2 regions of the Geminicoccus roseus DSM 18922 genome follow, and region 1 is predicted to be linked to the other one. Evidence: riboswitches for the same ligand, from Rfam matches in the RefSeq annotation. Region 1 holds a riboswitch; the other holds the start of a gene.
What was found. A riboswitch is a leader RNA that binds a small molecule or an ion and turns the genes downstream of it on or off. The one in region 1 is predicted to bind thiamine pyrophosphate.
Positions count from the first base shown of each region.

Region 2: linked by a shared signal. The riboswitch ahead of GEMRO_RS0120450 (FAD-dependent oxidoreductase) and the one ahead of thiB (thiamine ABC transporter substrate binding subunit) in region 1 are both predicted to bind thiamine pyrophosphate.

Region 1 covers NZ_KE386572.1:3,624,040-3,632,876, reverse strand. Annotated here, with positions in the region: gene GEMRO_RS30390 (MBL fold metallo-hydrolase) at 1-1,054, shown strand, start outside; gene GEMRO_RS30385 (alpha/beta fold hydrolase) at 1,059-1,952, opposite strand; gene thiQ (thiamine ABC transporter ATP-binding protein) at 2,016-2,708, opposite strand; gene GEMRO_RS34355 (ABC transporter permease subunit) at 2,692-4,269, opposite strand; gene thiB (thiamine ABC transporter substrate binding subunit) at 4,245-5,243, opposite strand; TPP riboswitch at 5,296-5,403, opposite strand; gene GEMRO_RS32835 (ATP-binding protein) at 5,595-7,901, shown strand; gene GEMRO_RS0118105 (response regulator) at 7,994-8,635, shown strand; gene GEMRO_RS0118100 (hypothetical protein) at 8,652-8,837, opposite strand, start outside.
Region 2 covers NZ_KE386572.1:4,114,622-4,123,458, forward strand. Annotated here, with positions in the region: gene GEMRO_RS0120425 (cytochrome c oxidase assembly protein) at 1-113, opposite strand, end outside; gene GEMRO_RS0120430 (hypothetical protein) at 285-728, opposite strand; gene ku (non-homologous end joining protein Ku) at 901-1,803, shown strand; gene ligD (DNA ligase D) at 1,813-4,398, shown strand; gene GEMRO_RS30860 (fatty acid desaturase) at 4,630-5,715, shown strand; TPP riboswitch at 6,146-6,281, shown strand; gene GEMRO_RS0120450 (FAD-dependent oxidoreductase) at 6,328-7,329, shown strand; gene thiS (sulfur carrier protein ThiS) at 7,326-7,523, shown strand; gene GEMRO_RS0120460 (thiazole synthase) at 7,530-8,300, shown strand; gene GEMRO_RS0120465 (thiamine phosphate synthase) at 8,305-8,837, shown strand, end outside.

The DNA.
Region 1 (8,837 bases):
CCGCCGCGATCTCCTCTCGGTTCTGGCCGGAGCCCCGCTCCTGCTGGCCGGTTGCGCCGGCCGGGCCGAACCGAGGCAGATCCCGTTTATGCCCTGGCATCATGTCGAAGGCGGCTTCCGCAACCCGCCGGGCAGCCCGGTGCGCGCCGGCGAGCGCGGCGAGTGGTGGGCGTTCATGTGGCGAGGCTTCTCCCGGCGCAGCCCGGTGGAACTGGAGGACGGCCATGTGCTGGACCCGGGCCAGGCGAAGGTCCGCCTCGCCGCCGCGAAGGACGGCGACCTGGTCACCTGGCTTGGCCATGCCGGCTTCTTGATGCGGCTGAACGGGCGCTGGATCGCCTGCGACCCGTTCCTGTCGGACTATGCCTCGCCGGTGGCGCCGTTCGGGCCCAAGCGCTTCTCGCCGCCCTCCCTGGCCGCGGCCGACCTGCCGCCGATCGACGTGCTGCTCCTGTCGCACAACCATTACGACCATCTGGACCTGGCGACCCTGGAGCGCCTGCCGCTTTCCGGCGACGCCACCCTGGTCTGCCCGCTGAAGGTCTCAGGGTATCTGGACACCGGCCGTTTCGGCCGGGTGGTGGAGCTGGACTGGCACGAGGCCACCGAGATGCCGGGCCTCTCCATCACCGCCCTGCCCTCGATCCATTTCTCCGCCCGCACGCTGTGGGACCGCAACCAGTCCTTGTGGAGCGGCTTTTTGCTGACCACGCCCAAGCGGCGGGTCTATTTCGTGGGCGACACCGCGTTCGGCCCGGTGTTCGAGGAGCTTGGCCGCGCCTACGGCCCGGTCGACCTGGCGCTGGTGCCGATCGGCGCCTACGAGCCGCGCAAGCTGATGCAGGCCTCGCACTGCACCCCCGAGGAGGCGGTGGAGATCGGCCGGCTGTTCCGGGCGAACAACGTGGTCGGGATGCACTGGGGCGTGGTCCGGCTGACCGACGAGCCGCCGTTCGAGCCGCCCGCCCGTTTCCGCGACGCCATCGCCGGGGTCGGCCAGGCGCCGGACTGGGGCTGGGTGATGGCGGTGGGCGAGACCCGGGCGCTGGCCTGATTGCTCAGGCCGGTGCTGGAGGCCCGGCCGGGCCGGTGGCCGGATCGGGGCCGGCGCCCGCCTCCGCAACCGACGCCTGGTCCAGGAACGCCTGGATCGCCGCCGCCACCTCGTCCGGATATTCCTCGTGCGCGGCCAGCGCGCCCGGCACCCGGACTGTGCTCACCCGCCCGGTCTGCGCCAGGGCGTCCATCTCCGCCGCCGAGCGCCGGGGCGCGCCTTCCGGCCGCAGCATCAGGGTCGGCGGCAGCTCCCGCTCGAACAGCTTCAGGAACGCCTCGCGCGAGCCCACCGGGTCCAGCCCGCCGCTGACGAACGCGGCGGTGCCGAAGCGGGCGTCGCGATGCCGGGTGATCGCGCGCTTGGCCTGGATCACCGCCTCGGTGACGTTGCCGGGATCGGCATAGACATGGGCGCGCATCATCTTGGCCAGCATCGGCCGGCCGACATTGGCCCGGTAGAGCAGTTCGCCCACCGCCGGCAGCTCGATCGCCCGGCGGACCCGGCCGCGCCAGGCCTGGCGGGCGTCGCCCAGCATGGTCGGCAACGGCCCGCGCCAGGTCGGCGCCACCAGGGCCAGCCGGTGGAACAGGCCCGGATGGCGCCCGGCCGCCTCGACCAGGTAGGTGGCGGCATGGCCGGCGGCGATGCCGATCACCGGCGGCGGCCCGGTCTCCGCCAGCAGCCCCTCCAGGAACGCCCGCATCGTGTCGGGCTTGAGCTGGGGCCGGCCGCGCGCCCGGTCGCCGAAGCCCGGCCAGTCGGCGGTGACGCAGCGCAGCCGGCCTTCCAGCCGCCTGGCCAGCGGCGCCATCTCCGCCCGCGCCGAGATCGAGGAAAGAGCCGGCAGCAGCAGTGCCGTCGCCACCTGGTCCATCGCGTCGTTCCGTTGCCTCATGCCGGGTCCGGTCCCTGGCCCGGCCCCAGGATTCTTGAAGATGGCGCGGCCGGCCCCGGATCGCTAGCCCAGATACGAAGCCAGCACCGGCGGCGGATCGGCCAGGATCGCGTCGCGCGGGCCGGCCGCCACGATCTTTCCCTCCGCCAGCACCGCCAGGCGGTCGGCGATCCGGGCGGCATCCTCCGGCTGGTGGGTCACCAGCAGCACGGTCAGGCCCTGCTCGGTGCGCAGCTGGGCGACCAGGTCCAAAAAGTCCCGGCGCATGGCCGGCCCCAGGGCTGCGAACGGCTCGTCCAGCAAAAGGAGCGGCCGGTGGCGCACCAGGCAGCGGGCCAAGGCCGCGCGCTGGCGCTCGCCGCCGCTGAGCTCGTAGGGGCGCCGCCCGGCCAGGGCGCCGATCTGCAGCCGCTCCAGGGCGGCCGTGACCGTGGCGCGCTCCGGCGGGGCCAGCCGCCCGCTCGGCCGGATGCCCAAGGCCACGTTGGTGGCGACGTCCAGGTGGCCGAACAGATTGTGGTCCTGGAACAGGCTGGTGACCGGGCGCCCGGCCGGCGGCAGCCCGGTCACGTCCCGCCCCTCGATCCGGATCCGCCCGGACGTGGGCTCCAGGAAGCCCGCCACCAGGTCGAGCAGGGTCGACTTGCCGCCGCCGGATGGGCCGATCAGCGCGGTGATCGAGCCCTGCGGCACCTGCAGGTCGTAGTGGAACTCGCTGCCCTCGTGGCGGAAGCGGACGTCATCGACCTGCAGCACGCGCCAATCCCCGTTCCACCAGCCACATCAAGGACGCCGCCAGCGCCACCAGCACCACCGCGGTCACCGCCGCGTCGTCGGAACGGTACGAGCCTGCCTGCAGATAAAGATGCATCGGCAGGGTGCGCGCCTGGTCGGCGCCGAACAGCGCCACCACCCCGAAATCGCCCAGGGAGAAGGCGGCGACCAGCCCGCCGGCCAGGCCCGCCACCGGCAGCACGGTCGGCAGGTCGACCAGGCGCAGCCGGGTCCAGCCGCTTATCCCCAGCGCCTGGCACAGCCGGCCATGCTCCAACTCGCGCCGCGCCACTTCCGGGGCCAGGATCGCCACCACGTAGGGCAGGCCCAGCAGGCCGTTGGCCAGTGCGATCGCCGGCAGCGCCACCTCGGCGGGATCGACCAGATGGCGCAGCAGCAGGAACAGTCCGGCCCCCAGCGCTAAAGCCGGGGTCACCAGCGGCACCGAGCCCACCAGCTCGCCGATCCGGCCGGAAAGCCCGCGCTGGCCGCGCCCGCCCAGCACCAGCAGCGTCCCGGCGACCAGCGCCAGCAGCGCAGCACCCAGGGCCACCAGCACGCTGTTGCGCAGGGCCAGCCAGAACATCGGGCTGGACAGCACGGCACCCCAGGGCCCGCCGGCGGCGGCCTGCAGCAGGGCTGCGAGCGGCGAGAGCAGGAACAGGAGCGCCAGCGCCAGCACCAGCCCGTCCAGGGCCTTGGCCAGCCGGCCGTCTTCGACCCGGACCCGCACCGGCGCCCCGGCGGACAACCCGGTGCGGGCCACGCCGACGCTGCTGCCGAGCCCCACCAGCGCCACGCAGATCGCGATCTGCACCAGCGAGAGCAGGGCCGCGCGCACCAAATCGGCCTCGACCCTGAGCGCCTCGTAGATCGCGACTTCCAGCGTGGCGCCACGAGGTCCCCCGCCCAGCGTCATCGGCAGGGCGAAGCTGGTGAAGCAGAGCATGAACACGATCCCGCACGCCCGGGCGATCCGTGGGGCCAGGACCGGCGCCTCGATCAGGCGCAGCCGGGCCAGGTCGCCCAGGCCCAGCTGGCGGGCCAGCCGCCACTGCTCGGCCGGCACCGCCGCCCAGGCCGGCAGGAGGATGCGCACCGCCAGCGGCAGGTTGAGGAACACATGGCCCAGCACGATCCCGGCCAGGCCGTAGACCGAGGGCCAGGTGAGACCCAGCGCCTCGAACAGGCCGGCCATGAAGCCGCGCCGGCCGAACAGCACCAGCAGCGCGCTGCCCGCCACCAAGGCCGGCACCAGCACCGGCAGCGCCAAAAGCCGCTCCAGGACCAGCCGCCCGGAAAAGCTTCGCCTGGCCAGGGCGCGGGCCACCAGCACCGCCGGCAGCACCGCCAGGAGGGTAGAGAGCAGCGCCTGGAAGAGGGTGAAGCGCAGGATGCCAAGCGTGCGCGCGTCAAGCAGCGCCCGGGACGCGCCGCCCTCGGCCAGCCCCGTCGCCAACAGGGTCAGGATCGGCAGGAGCAGCGCGGTGGCCACCAGGCCGGCGGTGGCCCAGCCGATCAGCGCGCCAGGCTTGCCAGCCACTCGTCCACCCAGGCGGCCCGGTTGGCGCTCACGGTCGCGGCGTCGGTCAACAGCGCCCGCTCCGGCTGGACCAGTTCCTCGAACGCGTCCGGCAGCTCCACCCCGTCCCGGTCGGCCGGGTACATCCAGTTGCTGGTCGGCAGGATCGCTTGCGCCTCGGGCGAGACCAGGAAGCGGAGGAACTGCTGGGCCAGCTCCGGCTCCTGGGCGTTCGCGGTGCGCGCCGCCACCTCGATCTGCAAATAGTGCCCCTCGGCGAACGGTGCCGCCCGGATGTCGTCCTTGCCCTCCGCGACCATGTGGTAGGCGGGCGAGGTCGTGTAGCTCAGCGCCATGGTCGCCTCGCCCTTCAGGAACAGGTCGTAGGCCTCGCTCCAGCCCTTGGTGACGGTCAGGATCCGGGGAGAGAGCTTCTCCCAGTAGGCTTTCGCATCGTCGCCAAAGACGGCCTTGACCCAAAGCAGCAGGCCCAGGCCCGGCGTGCTGGTGCGCGGGTCCTGCAGCACCACGGTGAGCGACGGGTCGGCCTCGGCCAGCTCCGCCAGGCTCTTGGGCGGCTCCGCCAGGCGGGTCCGGTCGTAGACGAACGCGAAGTAGCCCCAGTCATAGGGCACGAAGTCCGGGTCGTCGTAGGCCACCGGCAGGTCCAGCCCGGCCAGGTCCAGTTGGTGCGGCGCCACCTGCACCATGGAGCGCGCGCTGTCGGTGAGGCTGGTGTCCAGCCCCAGGATCACGTCGGCCTTGGAGCTGTCGCCCTCCAGCTTCAGCCGGGCCAGCATCGCCACGCCGTCATCGACCGAGGTCCAGACCAGGTCGCAGCCGCATTGTGCCTCGAACCGGCGCTCCAGCTCCGGCCCCGGCCCCCACTCGCTGGTGAAGGACGCATAGGTATAGACGTCCAGCACCGGCTTCGCCCAAGCCGGCCCGGCGGCCAGCAGCAGAAACGCCGCCAGCCCGCCCTTGAGATGCCTCATTCGTTCCACCTCCCCAAGCGCGGGGGGAAGAGGCGCAGCGCCGCCAGTGTTCTGGGCTGCTGCCGCCCGTTCCCTACGCCGGCATGATCCGGATCAGGTTCCTGGGGTTCGCCATGGGCGTCTCAGCCGGCCCGGTCGGCCGGCACCCCCCGGGTCGCTGCCACGCCCTTAGGTGCCCGCGGGTTGGAGCACAAGCCCGGCCGATCTGCGGCGGTGCGGCCGGCAGGATGCGCTTCGGCGCAATCGGCGCTGTACGGCGGACGCATCTTCATGCATGATACTTGGGATTTTCTGCGGTTTTCTTGTTGATTTTTATATTTGGTTAATTTCCGGCTGGAGCGACTGATAAACTTGCGGCCTCCCGAAGAAAAGTCCGGATGGTTCCGGGTATATATTCTGCTGGTCACGCTGAATATTGCGGTGATTGTCGGCGGCGCCTATTTGGGCCGGACGATCAAGCAGAATCATGACCAGTCGGTCCAGGCCAACCATCGCTGGGTGGAGCGGCTGGCCAGCTATTCCGACCTGGCCAGGCTGGCCGGGGCGGTGAACGCGCCCGGCAACGACGTGTTCGACAGCCTCCGGCTCGACCAGGAGATCCAGCTGCGCGACCGGGCGCGCACCGCCTTCGACCAGGAACTGGCGGAGGCGCGCGCCGAGCTGATCGGCCATGTCCAGCCGGAGCGGGCGGTACCGCTCCTGGCCTGGCTGGACGAGGCCGAGGCGGTGATGGCGCGGATGGTATCGGTGTCCGACCAGCTGTTCGACCATCTGGCGCGGGACGAGCCGGCGCAGGCCGCCGCCCGGATGGCCAGCATGGACCGGGCCTATGGCGACTTCGCCGAGGTGATGGCCGGGCTCAACCGGCAGGTCGGCCAGATCCAGACCCACGAGTTCGGCGAGCAGATCGCGGCGATGCGGCGCCTGGATGTCCTGGAGCTGGTGATCGGCGGCCTGGTGGTGGCCATGGTCGTGGGCATGACCTTCTACGGCTACAAGATCGTGCAGAAGCTGCAGGTCGACGAGGAAAAGCTGGAGCGCTACTCGGCGAGCCTGGCCGAGGCGCGCGACGCCGCGGATGCCTCGAACCGGGCGAAGTCGGTGTTCCTGGCCCTGGTCAGCCACGAGATCGGCACGCCGCTCACCGCCGTGCTGGGCAGCGCCGACCTGATCGCCGCGGCGAAGCTGCCCGAGGAGACCCGCGCCACGGTGCGGGCGCTGCAGACTTCCGGCCGGCACCTGATGGCGATCGTCCAGGACATCCTCGATTTCTCCCGGCTGGAGGCCGGGGAGTTCCGCCTGGAGCCGGTGGACTTCCGGGTCGCGGAGGTTTTGGAGCAGGTCGAGTGGCTGACCGCGCCGGCCGCGGCGGAGCGCGGGATCGGGCTGCGCTTCGACAGCGAGATCGCGGCGGGGCCGGTGCTGCGCGGCGATCCCACCCGGCTGCGCCAGGTCCTGCTCAACCTGGTCGGCAACGCGATCAAGTTCACCGTGGAGGGCGAGGTGCGGGTCGAGACCACGATCCGCCCGCAGGGCCGGCACGGCCTGGTCCTGCAGGTCGCGGTGACCGATACCGGGATCGGCATCCGCCCGGAGGAGCAGGCCCGGCTGTTCCAGCCCTTCTGCCAGGCCGGCCATGCGGCGGGCCGGCGCGACCGGGGCGGCACCGGCCTGGGCCTGGCGATCTGCCGGCGGCTGGTGGAGGCGATGGGCGGCAGCATCGAGCTGGAGAGCCGGATCGGCGAGGGCAGCCGGTTCCGCTTCGCCATCCCGTTCGAGGCCGGCGATCGCCGCCTGGTCGAGGAGCAGCTGGTGTTCGGCCCGGCCAGCTGCCCGCCGCGGCGGATCCTGGTGGTCGACGATGCCGCGCCGACCCGGGCCCTGCTCGCCAAGATGCTGGCGCTGCAGGGCCACGAGACGGTGGGGGCGGCCGATGGCGCGCAGGCGGTGCAGCTGGCCTCGGAGCAGCGGTTCGACGTGGTCCTGATGGACCTGCAGATGCCGGTGATGGACGGGTTCGAGGCGACCCGGCGGATCCGGTCCCTGCCGGCGCCGGGCGGCCGGGTGCCGATCCTGGGGCTGACCGCCGGGGTGGTCGAGGCGCAGCGCGGGCGATGCCTGGAGGCCGGCATGGAACGCTGCCTGGGCAAGCCGTTCGCCTGGGCGGAACTGTTCACCGCGATCGCCCAGGTCAGCGCATCCGCCCCGGAAAGCGCGCCGGCAGCCCCGGTGAGCGAGGCGAGCCTGCCGCTGTTCGACCGGTTCGGCGTGCATCTGGCGGTCGACGCCCACGCCGAGGACCTGCTGCAGCAGGTGATCGAGGATGCCGAGCGGATCTGGGCGCGGCTGGCCGAGGGGCCGCTGCCCGCCGAGGTCCAGGCCGCCGAGGCCCACAAGCTGAAAGGCAGTTCCGGCCTGTTCGGGCTGAAGCGGATCCGCGAGGCGGCCGACCGGCTCCTGGACGCGTCCAGCCGCGGCCTGGACAGCCGCGAGGCGCTGGACAGCCTGGCCCGGGCGGTGGCGGCGACCCGCACCGAGCTGCAGCTGGCCGGCCTGGTCGAGCCGGTGGCGGAGCCGGCCCCGGAAGCCGCGCCGTCGCCGCCAGCCGGCCCGGCGGCCGGGCGCGCCGCCCTGCCCCAGGGAGCGCCGGTGCCATGACCACAGCCCCATCGGAAACCACCGCCCACCCCGCCCGCCCCACGCCGGGCGGGGTCATGGGCGACGCTCAGGCAGGAGGCGCGAGAGCCCGAATGGACCAGACGGTGCGGGTCGTGGTGGCCGACGACCATCCGCTGGTGCTCCAGGGGGTAGCGTGGCTGCTGGACCAGGCGGGCGACCTGGAGGTGGTCGCGCGCTGCGGCAGCGGCGACGCCGCCCTGGAGGCGGTCCGCGCCCACCAGCCGGATATCCTGGTGCTCGACCTCAACATGCCGCAGGTGAGCGGCATGGAGGTGCTGCGCCTGGCCGCCCAGGAGGGCCTGCGCATCCGGGTGGTCCTGCTCACCGCCGACCTGCACGAGGACGATCTGTTCGAGGCGGTGCGGCTGGGGGTGCGCGGGGTGATCCTGAAGGACATGGCGCCGGAACAGCTGGTGCGCTGCATCCGGACCGTGCATGGCGGCGGCCAGTGGCTGGAGGCCCATCTGGCCGGCTGGACCTTCGACCGCCTGCTGGAGCGCGAGGCCGCTCGGCAGCAGGTGACCAAGACCTTGTCGCAGCGGGAGATCGAGCTGGCCCGTCTGGTCGCCGAGGGGCTGCGCAACAAGGAGGTGGCGTTCCGGCTGGGCATCACCGAGGGCACCGTCAAGATCCACCTGCACCGGATCTACGAGAAGCTGCGGGTGAGCAGCCGGATCGAGCTGGCGAACTATGCGCGGCGCGAGCTCGGCTGAGGCCGGAGCCGCGCCTTCAGTCCGCTGCCGCCAGCTGGATCTGCTCGAACCGGGCCCGCACCTCCAGCCGATCCCGGCCCTTGAGCTTGGCGCCCAGAACCAGCGCCACGTAGTGGAACACCGTGTCCCGGCCATGCTTGCCCTGGAAGCGCAGGCTGCCGGCGATGCGGTCGCCCGCGGCCAGCGGCGCCTGGGTGGTGAA
Region 2 (8,837 bases), 490 kb from region 1:
GCGCCTGCCACCACCGCCAGGGCCAGCAGGAGCCAGGGATCGAGATTCCACCTGGCCAACAGCTCGGCGGGATGGGGGGCAGCCCCGCAATAGGGGATGCTCGCCTGCGGCACCTTCCAGTCCTTTCAGCGACGATCGTCCTGAAGCAAACTGGTTTCCAGCCCTCCGCTCGGCAACCGGGGCAGCCCGGGCATTTCACTGCCGGGTGCTCCGGGCGGGTCGGCTGCAAGCGGGGCGAGGTGCCGGCGTCGCGCCGCCGGCTGCCTGCCTGTTGCGCCTGCGGCTTACTGGACGACCGCCGCGTCGTCCGTGGTGGCCGAGGCGGCCGAAGCCTGCGGCAGCGGCACCTCCATCTCGACCAGCTTCTCGGCGCACAGGGCCGCGGCGTTCCTGATCGGCTTGTCCATGCCGCCGAGCGTGGTCCAGCCGCCATCCTCGATGACGTTGTCGCGCTGGTAGGAACGCTCCTGCTTCAGCGCGGCGAGCTGCGGCCCGAAATCCGGGCTGCGCATGAACCGCTCGACGCAGACGTCGGAGGCGAGCTCGACACGCGAACGTTCGGCCGCATCCTCGGCCATTGCCGTGGCGGAGCCGCCGGTCACCCAGCCGCCGAACCCGAAGCCGACCACGATGGTGGCGATCACGGTGCCGACGCACGACCAGAACCACATGGTCTTGGAAGGCGTGAACTCGTTCCAGCGCTGGCTGACACTCTTGCTGTCGGACATGAGGTTCTCCTGGGAAAGGATCTCTCACCCTAGCCTATTATGAATTTTGGTCAATAATTCATTAATTTTTTATTTAGATTCGGCCGGGCTGCGGCCCCTGGGAACCCGGCGATCCTGCCGGGCGTTGCCGTTTCGGATCGGCCTTTTCGCCGGTGCCGGCATGGGGATCGCCATGGCTTCGCGTCCGACCTGGAAGGGTTATCTGAAACTGGCGCTGGTGACCTGCCCGGTGGCGCTGTTCACCGCGACCAGCACCGCCCACCGGATCTCGTTCCACACCTACAACCGCGAGACCGGCCATCGCGTGCGCCGCCAGTACATCGACGCCGAGACCGGCGAGGTGGTCGAGGACGACGAGCAGGTCCGCGGCTACGAGGTGAAGGACGAGGGCTATGTCGAGATCGAGGACGAGGAATATGCCTCGGTCGCCCTGGAAAGCACCCACACGATCGAGATCGACAGCTTCGTGCCCCGCTCGCAGGTCGACGAGATCTATGTCGACACGCCCTACTACCTGGCGCCCACCGACAAGGTCGGCGAGGAGGCGTTCGCGGTGATCCGCGAGGCGATGCGCAGCCGCAAGATGGTGGGGCTGGCCCGGCTGGTGCTGTACCGGCGCGAGCGGGTGGTGATGCTGGAGCCGCGCGAGAAGGGCATGCTGCTCACCACGCTGCATTACGTCGGCGAGGTGCGCGACGACGCGGAGTATTTCGAGGACATCGGCGACACCCGGATCGGCAAGGACATGCTCGACCTGGCCGGGCACATCATCGACACCAAGATGAGCCGGTTCGACCCGTCCCGGTTCAAGGACCGCTACGAGGAGGCCCTGGCCGAGCTGGTCAAGGCGAAGGCCAAGGGCAAGCAGCCCAAGCCCGCGAAGGCGCCGCGCAAGCCCGGCAACGTGGTCAACCTGATGGACGCGCTCAAGGCCAGCCTCGGCTCCAACGACAACAGCAGCGACGAGGACGAGCCCAAGCCCCGCAAGGGCAGCGCCTCGTCCGGCAGGTCGAAGAGTTCCGGCACGGCGAAGAAGAAGCCCGCCGCCAAGCCGGCCAGGCGCAAGGCCGGGTAGTCGCCGCCCATGGCGCTGGACGAATACGCCGCCAGGCGCGACTTCACCCGGACCGGCGAGCCCAAGGGCGGCAAGGCCCGCTCCGGCGGGAACAGCTTCGTGGTCCAGAAGCACGATGCCCGCCGCCTCCATTACGACCTGCGCCTGGAGATGGACGGCGTCCTCAAGAGCTGGGCAGTGACCCGGGGCCCGAGCCTGGTGGCCGGGGACAAGCGGCTGGCGGTGCAGGTCGAGGACCATCCGCTGGACTACGGGACCTTCGAGGGAAACATCCCGCCCGGCGAGTATGGCGCCGGCTCGGTGATCGTCTGGGACCGCGGGAGCTGGCGGCCCGAGGGCGATCCGCAGGCCGGGCTGAGCAAGGGCCACCTGTCGTTCACCCTGGATGGCGAGAAGCTCGCCGGCGGCTGGCACCTGGTCCGGATGCACCGCAGGCGCGGCGAGAAGCGCGACAACTGGCTGCTGATCAAGCAGGACGACGAGGTCGCCCGATCGGAAGGGGCCCCGGACATCCTGGACGAGGCGCCGGATTCGGTGGCGAGCGGCCGGTCCAACGACGAGGTCGCCGCCGGCGCCGGACCATCCGAGAAGAAGCCCGCTGCGCGCAAGACGGCGTCGAAGGCCAAGCCCCGAAAGAAGGCGAAGCCCCCCAAGGTCCAGCCCCTGCCGGACTTCATCCCGCCCTGCCTGGCCAGGCTGGAGGCGGCGCCGCCCGCCGGCGATCGCTGGCTGCACGAGATCAAGTTCGACGGCTACCGGATCCAGGCCCGGGTGCTGGACGGCCAGGTCACCCTCTTGACCCGCTCCGGCCTGGACTGGAGCAACCGGTTCGGCACGGCGATCCCAAAGGCGCTGGCGGGGCTGGACGCGCACAGCCTGGTGCTGGATGGCGAGATCGTGGTCGAGAACGAGGCAGGCGCCTCGGACTATGTGGCGCTGCGCACCGCCCTGTCCGAAGGCCACGCCGGGCAGTTCCGCTGCTACCTGTTCGACCTTCTGCACCTGGACGGCCAGGACCTGCGCGGCCAGCCGCTCTGGCAGCGCAAGCAGACGCTGCGCCAGCTGCTGCACGGTTTGGGCGACGACCAGCCGCTGCGGTTCAGCGAGAGCTTTCCCGAGCAGGGCGACCTCGTGCTGCAGCATGCCTGCCGGCTCAGCCTGGAGGGCATCGTCTCCAAGCGCAAGGACGCCCCCTACCGCTCCGGGCGCAGCGGCGACTGGATCAAGTCGAAATGCACCGACCGCCAGGAATTCGTGGTGGCCGGCTGGGTTCCGTCCAGCACGTCGTCCAAGGCGGTGGGCTCGCTGGTGCTGGCCTATCACGAGGATGGGGAGTTGGTGCATGCCGGCCGGGTCGGCACCGGCTTTGGCCGGGCCATCGCCAGGGAGCTGTGGGCGCGGCTGCAGGAGCTGGGCAAGGGCCGGATGCCGTTCCGGCAGCGCCCGGAGCGCAGCGACCGCGACGTGCGCTGGGTGCCGCCGGAGCTGGTGGCCGAGGTCGAGTTCCGCGGCTGGACCGGCGACCGCCTGCTGCGGCATGCCTCGTTCCGGGGGCTGCGCGACGACAAGCCGGCCACCGAGATCGTGCGCGAGGTTCCCGAGCAGGCGGAGCCCGCGGAACAGCCGGAGCCCGCGCCGCCTGCGAAGAAGCGCCAGGCCGCCCGCAAGCCGCCCACCAACGCCCGCCTCACCCATCCCGACCGGGTCTACTGGCCGGATGCCGGGATCACCAAGGAGGCCCTTGCCAGCTATTACGCGGAAGTCTGGCCGGCGATGGCGCCGCACGTGGTGGCAAGGCCGCTGTCCCTGCTGCGCTGCCCGGACGGCATCGGCGGCAAGTGCTTCTTCCAGAAATCGCCCTGGCGCGGGATCGGCCAGGCCGTCTCGGTGCTGGAGAACCCGGGCGACGGCGGCGATACCGTGCTGGCGATCGAAAACCTGGACGGGATGATCGCGCTGGTCCAGGGCGGCGTGCTGGAGGTCCATCCCTGGGGGGTGCGGGTCGACGACCTGGGCCATCCCGACCAGCTCACCTTCGACCTGGACCCGGATCCGGGGATCGGCTGGGAGGCGCTGAAGCAGGCGGCGCTGGAGGTGCGCGCGCGGCTGGCGGAGAGCGGGCTCCAGAGCTTCCTGAAGACCACCGGCGGCAAGGGCCTGCATGTCGTGGTGCCGCTGAAGCCCAGGGCGGACTGGACGGCCGCCAAGGCGTTCGCGAAGGATCTTGCCGGCGCCATGGCCAAGGACAGCCCCGGCCTCTACACCGCCACCATGTCGAAAAAGGCGCGGGCCGGGCGGATCTTCGTCGACTGGCTGCGCAACGGTCGCGGCAACACAGCCGTCGCCGCCTTCTCGACCCGGGCCCGTCCGGGGGCGCCGGTCTCCACGCCGCTTGGCTGGGATGAGCTGGGCCCGGACCTGCGCGGCACGCAGTTCAGCCTGGGCAGCGTGCCCGCGCGGCTCGGCCACCTGACGGCCGATCCCTGGAAGGGCTTCTTCAGGACCGGGCAGGTGCTTCCGGCAGGGAGCGGGAGCAAGCGAAAGTCCCCTGGAAAGCCGAAGGAATCCAGGGCGAAGGAGCGAGATGCCCATTGAAAGTGATCGGATGCCATCGCAATGCCGTACCCAGTCTTCAGTTGCGACGCCGGGACAGTCGCTTCATCTACATGGATGGCGGAGTAGTTGCTAATGTGGCCCTGGGGCAAGTGACATCATTTGCCGTTGGCCGGTGGTGAAAGCGCGCCGATCCAAATTGGATTTCTTCGAGTTTCCGCCTATCTGTAATTCGCATTCTGCCATGCGCTCGGATTGGCCGCGCGTGTCCGGATGCATGGACAGGAACGATCGTTGACCGCGAGCACGCCTCTTGACGTTTCCCGGGCCCATGCCGCCCGGGACTGGATGAAGAAACTCAGCCCGTACCGGGAAGCCAGCACCAGGCGCAGCCTGTTCGAGCTCGCCGTCACCGTGGTGCCGTTCCTGGCCGCGTGGATCGCCATGGCGGCCGCGGTGAACTTCGGCCAGTACTGGCTCTATGCGCTGCTGCTGGCCCCGGCCGCGGGCCTGGTGGTCCGCCTGTTCATGATCCAGCACGATTGCGGCCACGGCTCGTTCTTCCCGCGCCGCGGCCCCAACGACTGGACCGGGAGGGTGATCGGCATCCTGACCCTGACCCCCTACGACTACTGGCGGCACAGCCACGCGATCCATCACGCCAATTCCGGCAAGCTGGAGGGCCGCGGGATCGGCGACGTCGACACGCTGACGGTCGAGGAATATCTCGGCCGCTCCCGGCTCGGCCGGATCCGCTACTGGCTGTACCGCCACCCGGTCGTGATGTTCGGGATCGGCCCGGCCTATCTGTTCGTGCTGCAGTACCGCCTGCCGCTGGGCTTCATGGGCAAGGGCCGGCCCTGGCTCAGCACGATGCTGACCAACCTCGCGATCGCCGCCATGGCCGCCGTCCTGATCTGGCAGGTCGGGCTCGCCACCTTCCTCCTGGTCCATGTGCCGGTGGTGCTGCTGGCCGCCGCCGCCGGGGTCTGGCTGTTCTACGTCCAGCACCAGTTCGAGGAGACCCACTGGGCGCCGGATGTCGACTGGAGCATGCCGGAGGCTGCCCTGCACGGCAGCTCGCACTACGACCTGCCGGCGGTGCTGCGCTGGTTCACCGCCAACATCGGCATCCACCATGTCCACCACCTGGTCAGCCGGATCCCCTACTACCGCCTGCCCGAGGTCCTGCGCGACCATCCCGAGCTGCGCGAGGTCGGCCGATTGACCCTGCGCGAAAGCCTGGGCTGCGTGCGCCTGGTGCTGTGGGACGAGACCAGGAAGCGGCTGGTGTCGTTCCGGGAAGTGCGCCGCCAGCGCCGCCTGGACCTGGAAGCCGGCGCCCTGCCGGCCACCTGAGCCGGCACCCGCGCGCTCGCTCAGGAGCGCGCGGGTGCCCGAAAGCCCCGCCCACCGCCAGCGCGTCGCGGACCTGAGGCAGATCGGGCGGGCGGCGAGCCCGGGCGTGAAGCCGCGTCGGCGCGGGCAGGGCGTGAGGCCATGCTGAACCCCGTCGCCAAGCCCCTTGCCGGCCTGCAGCCTGTCCGGCTGCTTTGCCGGCCTGCCGAGGCACGGCGGTACCGGCGGCACCGCCTCGATCGGGGGCGCCCCTGGCTTGCCGGTCCCCGCAGCCTTTGCCGGCGCTCGGCTGGCAACCCGGGGAATGCTGATCCGCTCGGCTGGACGCGCCGCGCCCCGGCGCTCGGCAGGTTCCACGACGGGATTCCGGCCGGGCTTAAGCGCGCCCGCGCCCAACCCATTTGACTCCGGGGCCCGGCGGCCCCACGTTTCGCTCACCTAGGGGAGCCCCGCGAGGGGGCTGAGAGGCCATCGGCATCCGGGCAGCCGCCCGTCGGATGCGGCATGGCGACCCTTCGAACCTGATCCAGTTCATGCTGGCGTAGGGATGGGTGACCGCTGCAATCCGGCAGAGATCGACCCCCCATCGCCGGGATGGGGAGTTGCCGCCGCATGCGCGTTGCCGTCATCGGAGCCGGGGTCGCCGGCCTGACCGCCGCCCTGGCCTTTGCCCGGCGCGGCTGCGAGGTGCGCGTCTACGAGCGGGGACCATCGCTCGGCGCCACCTCCTGCTCGCGCTATGCCGGGGGCATGCTGGCACCCTGGTGCGAGCGCGAGAGCGCCGAGCCGCAGGTCGTCGAGCTGGGCCGGGAGGCGCTGGCCTACTGGCCGAAGGTCCATCCCGGTACCCTGCAGCATGGCAGCCTGGTGCTGGCGCCCAGGCGCGACGAGCGCGAGCTGGACCGCTTCGCCAGGCGCACCAGCCGCTACCAGACCCTCGACGCTGACGGACTGGCCGAACTGGAGCCGGACTTGGCCGGGCGGTTCGGCCGGGGCCTGTTCTTTGCCGACGAAGCCCATCTCGACCCGCGCGCCGCCCTGCCGTCGCTGGCCGACCGCCTGGCGGAGCAGGGAGTCCCGATCCGCTTTGGCGTCGACGCGCTGGCCGAGCCGCCCAAGGCCGACCTGCGGGTCGACTGCCGAGGCCTTGCCGCCCGCGACCGGCTGGCCGACCTGCGCGGCGTGAAGGGCGAGATGCTGATCCTGCGCTGCCGGGACGTGACCCTGAACCGGCCGGTCCGCCTGCTGCACCCGCGCTTCCCGCTCTACATCGTGCCGCGCCCGGACAATCTGTTCATGGTCGGCGCCACCATGATCGAGAGCGACGAGCGCAGCCGGGTGACCGCCCGCTCCATGGTCGAGCTGCTGAACGCCGCCTATGCGCTGCACCCGGCGTTCGGCGAGGCCGAGATCGTGGAGATCGGCGCCGATGTCCGCCCGGCCTTTGCCGACAACCTGCCGCGGGTCCGCCGGGACGGCGACAACCTGTACCTGAACGGCCTGTTCCGGCACGGCTTCCTCTTGTCGCCGGCCCTGGCGCGGATCGCCACGGAGCTGGTCCTGGATAATCAACAGATCCAGGGCATTACCGAGATAACCGGAGGTCATAAATGAAGATCGTGGTCAATGGCGAGCCGGTGGAGACTGCCGCGACCTCGCTGGCGGCCCTGCTGGAGGAACTGGGCTATGGCGCCACGGTGGTGGCGACCGCGGTGAACGGCAGCTTCACCCCGGCGCCCCGGCGGCCGGAGACCGGGCTGAACGAGGGCGACCAGGTCGAGATCCTGGCGCCGATGCAGGGAGGCTGAGCAATCATGGAGGTTTACGGGACGATCCTGAACTCGCGTCTCCTGCTCGGCACCTCGCAATATCCTTCGCCGGCGATCCTGGCCGATTCGGTGAAGGCGGCCGGGTCGGAGCTGGTGACCGTGTCGCTGCGCCGGGAATCCGGGGTCGAGCGGGCCGGGCAGGGCTTCTGGTCGCTGATCCGCTCGCTGGGGGTGCGGGTGCTGCCCAACACCGCCGGCTGCCACACGGTCAAGGAAGCGGTCGCCACCGCGCAGATGGCGCGCGAGGTGTTCGGCACGCCCTGGATCAAGCTGGAGGTGATCGGCAACCACGACACCCTGCAGCCGGACGTGTTCGCCCTGGTCGAGGCGGCACGGATCCTCAGCGCCGACGGCTTCCAGGTCTTTCCCTACACCACCGACGACCTGATCGTCGGGGAGAAGCTGCTGGAGGCGGGCTGCCAGGTCCTGATGCCCTGGGGAGCGCCGATCGGCTCGGGCAAAGGCCTGAACAACCTGTTCGCCCTGCGCAGCATGCGCGCGCACTTCCCCGACACGCCGCTGGTGGTCGATGCCGGGATCGGGCTGCCCTCCCATGCCGCCCAAGCGATGGAGCTGGGCTACGACGCGATCCTGCTCAACACCGCGGTGGCCAAGGCCGGCGACCCGGTGCGGATGGCCCATGCGTTCAAGCTGGCGGTCGAGGCCGGCCGGGCCGCGTTCGAGGCCGATCCGATGGAGCCGCGCGACATGGCGGCCCCGTCCACCCCGGTGCTGGGCACCGCGTTCCGGAGCTGAAGCGATGCTCGATCCCTTCTACCTGATCGTCGATCATCCGCGCTGGATGGAGCGGCTCTTGCCGGTGGGGGTGCGCCTGGTGCAGCTGCGCGCCAAGGACCATCCCGAGCCGGAGCTGCGCCGGATGGTCCGGCAAAGCCGCGACCTGGCCGTAGCCGCCGGGGCGCAGCTGGTGGTCAACGACCATTGGCGGCTGGCGATCGAGGAGGGCTGCGACTTCGTTCATCTGGGCCAGGGCGACCTGGACAGCGCCGACCTGGGCGCCATCCGCGCCGCCAACATCCGGCTGGGCGTCAGCACCCATGACGATGCCGAGCTGGAGCGCGCCCTGGCGCTGCGCCCGGACTACCTGGCGCTGGGACCGATCTACCCCACCATCCTGAAGAAGATGCCCTGGGCGCCGCAGGGGCTGGAGCGGATCGGCAGCTGGAAGGTGCGGACCGGCGGGATCCCGCTGGTCGCGATCGGCGGGCTGACCCCGGAGCGGGCGCCGGGCGTGCTGGCGGCCGGCGCCGACAGCGCCGCGGTGGTGACCGA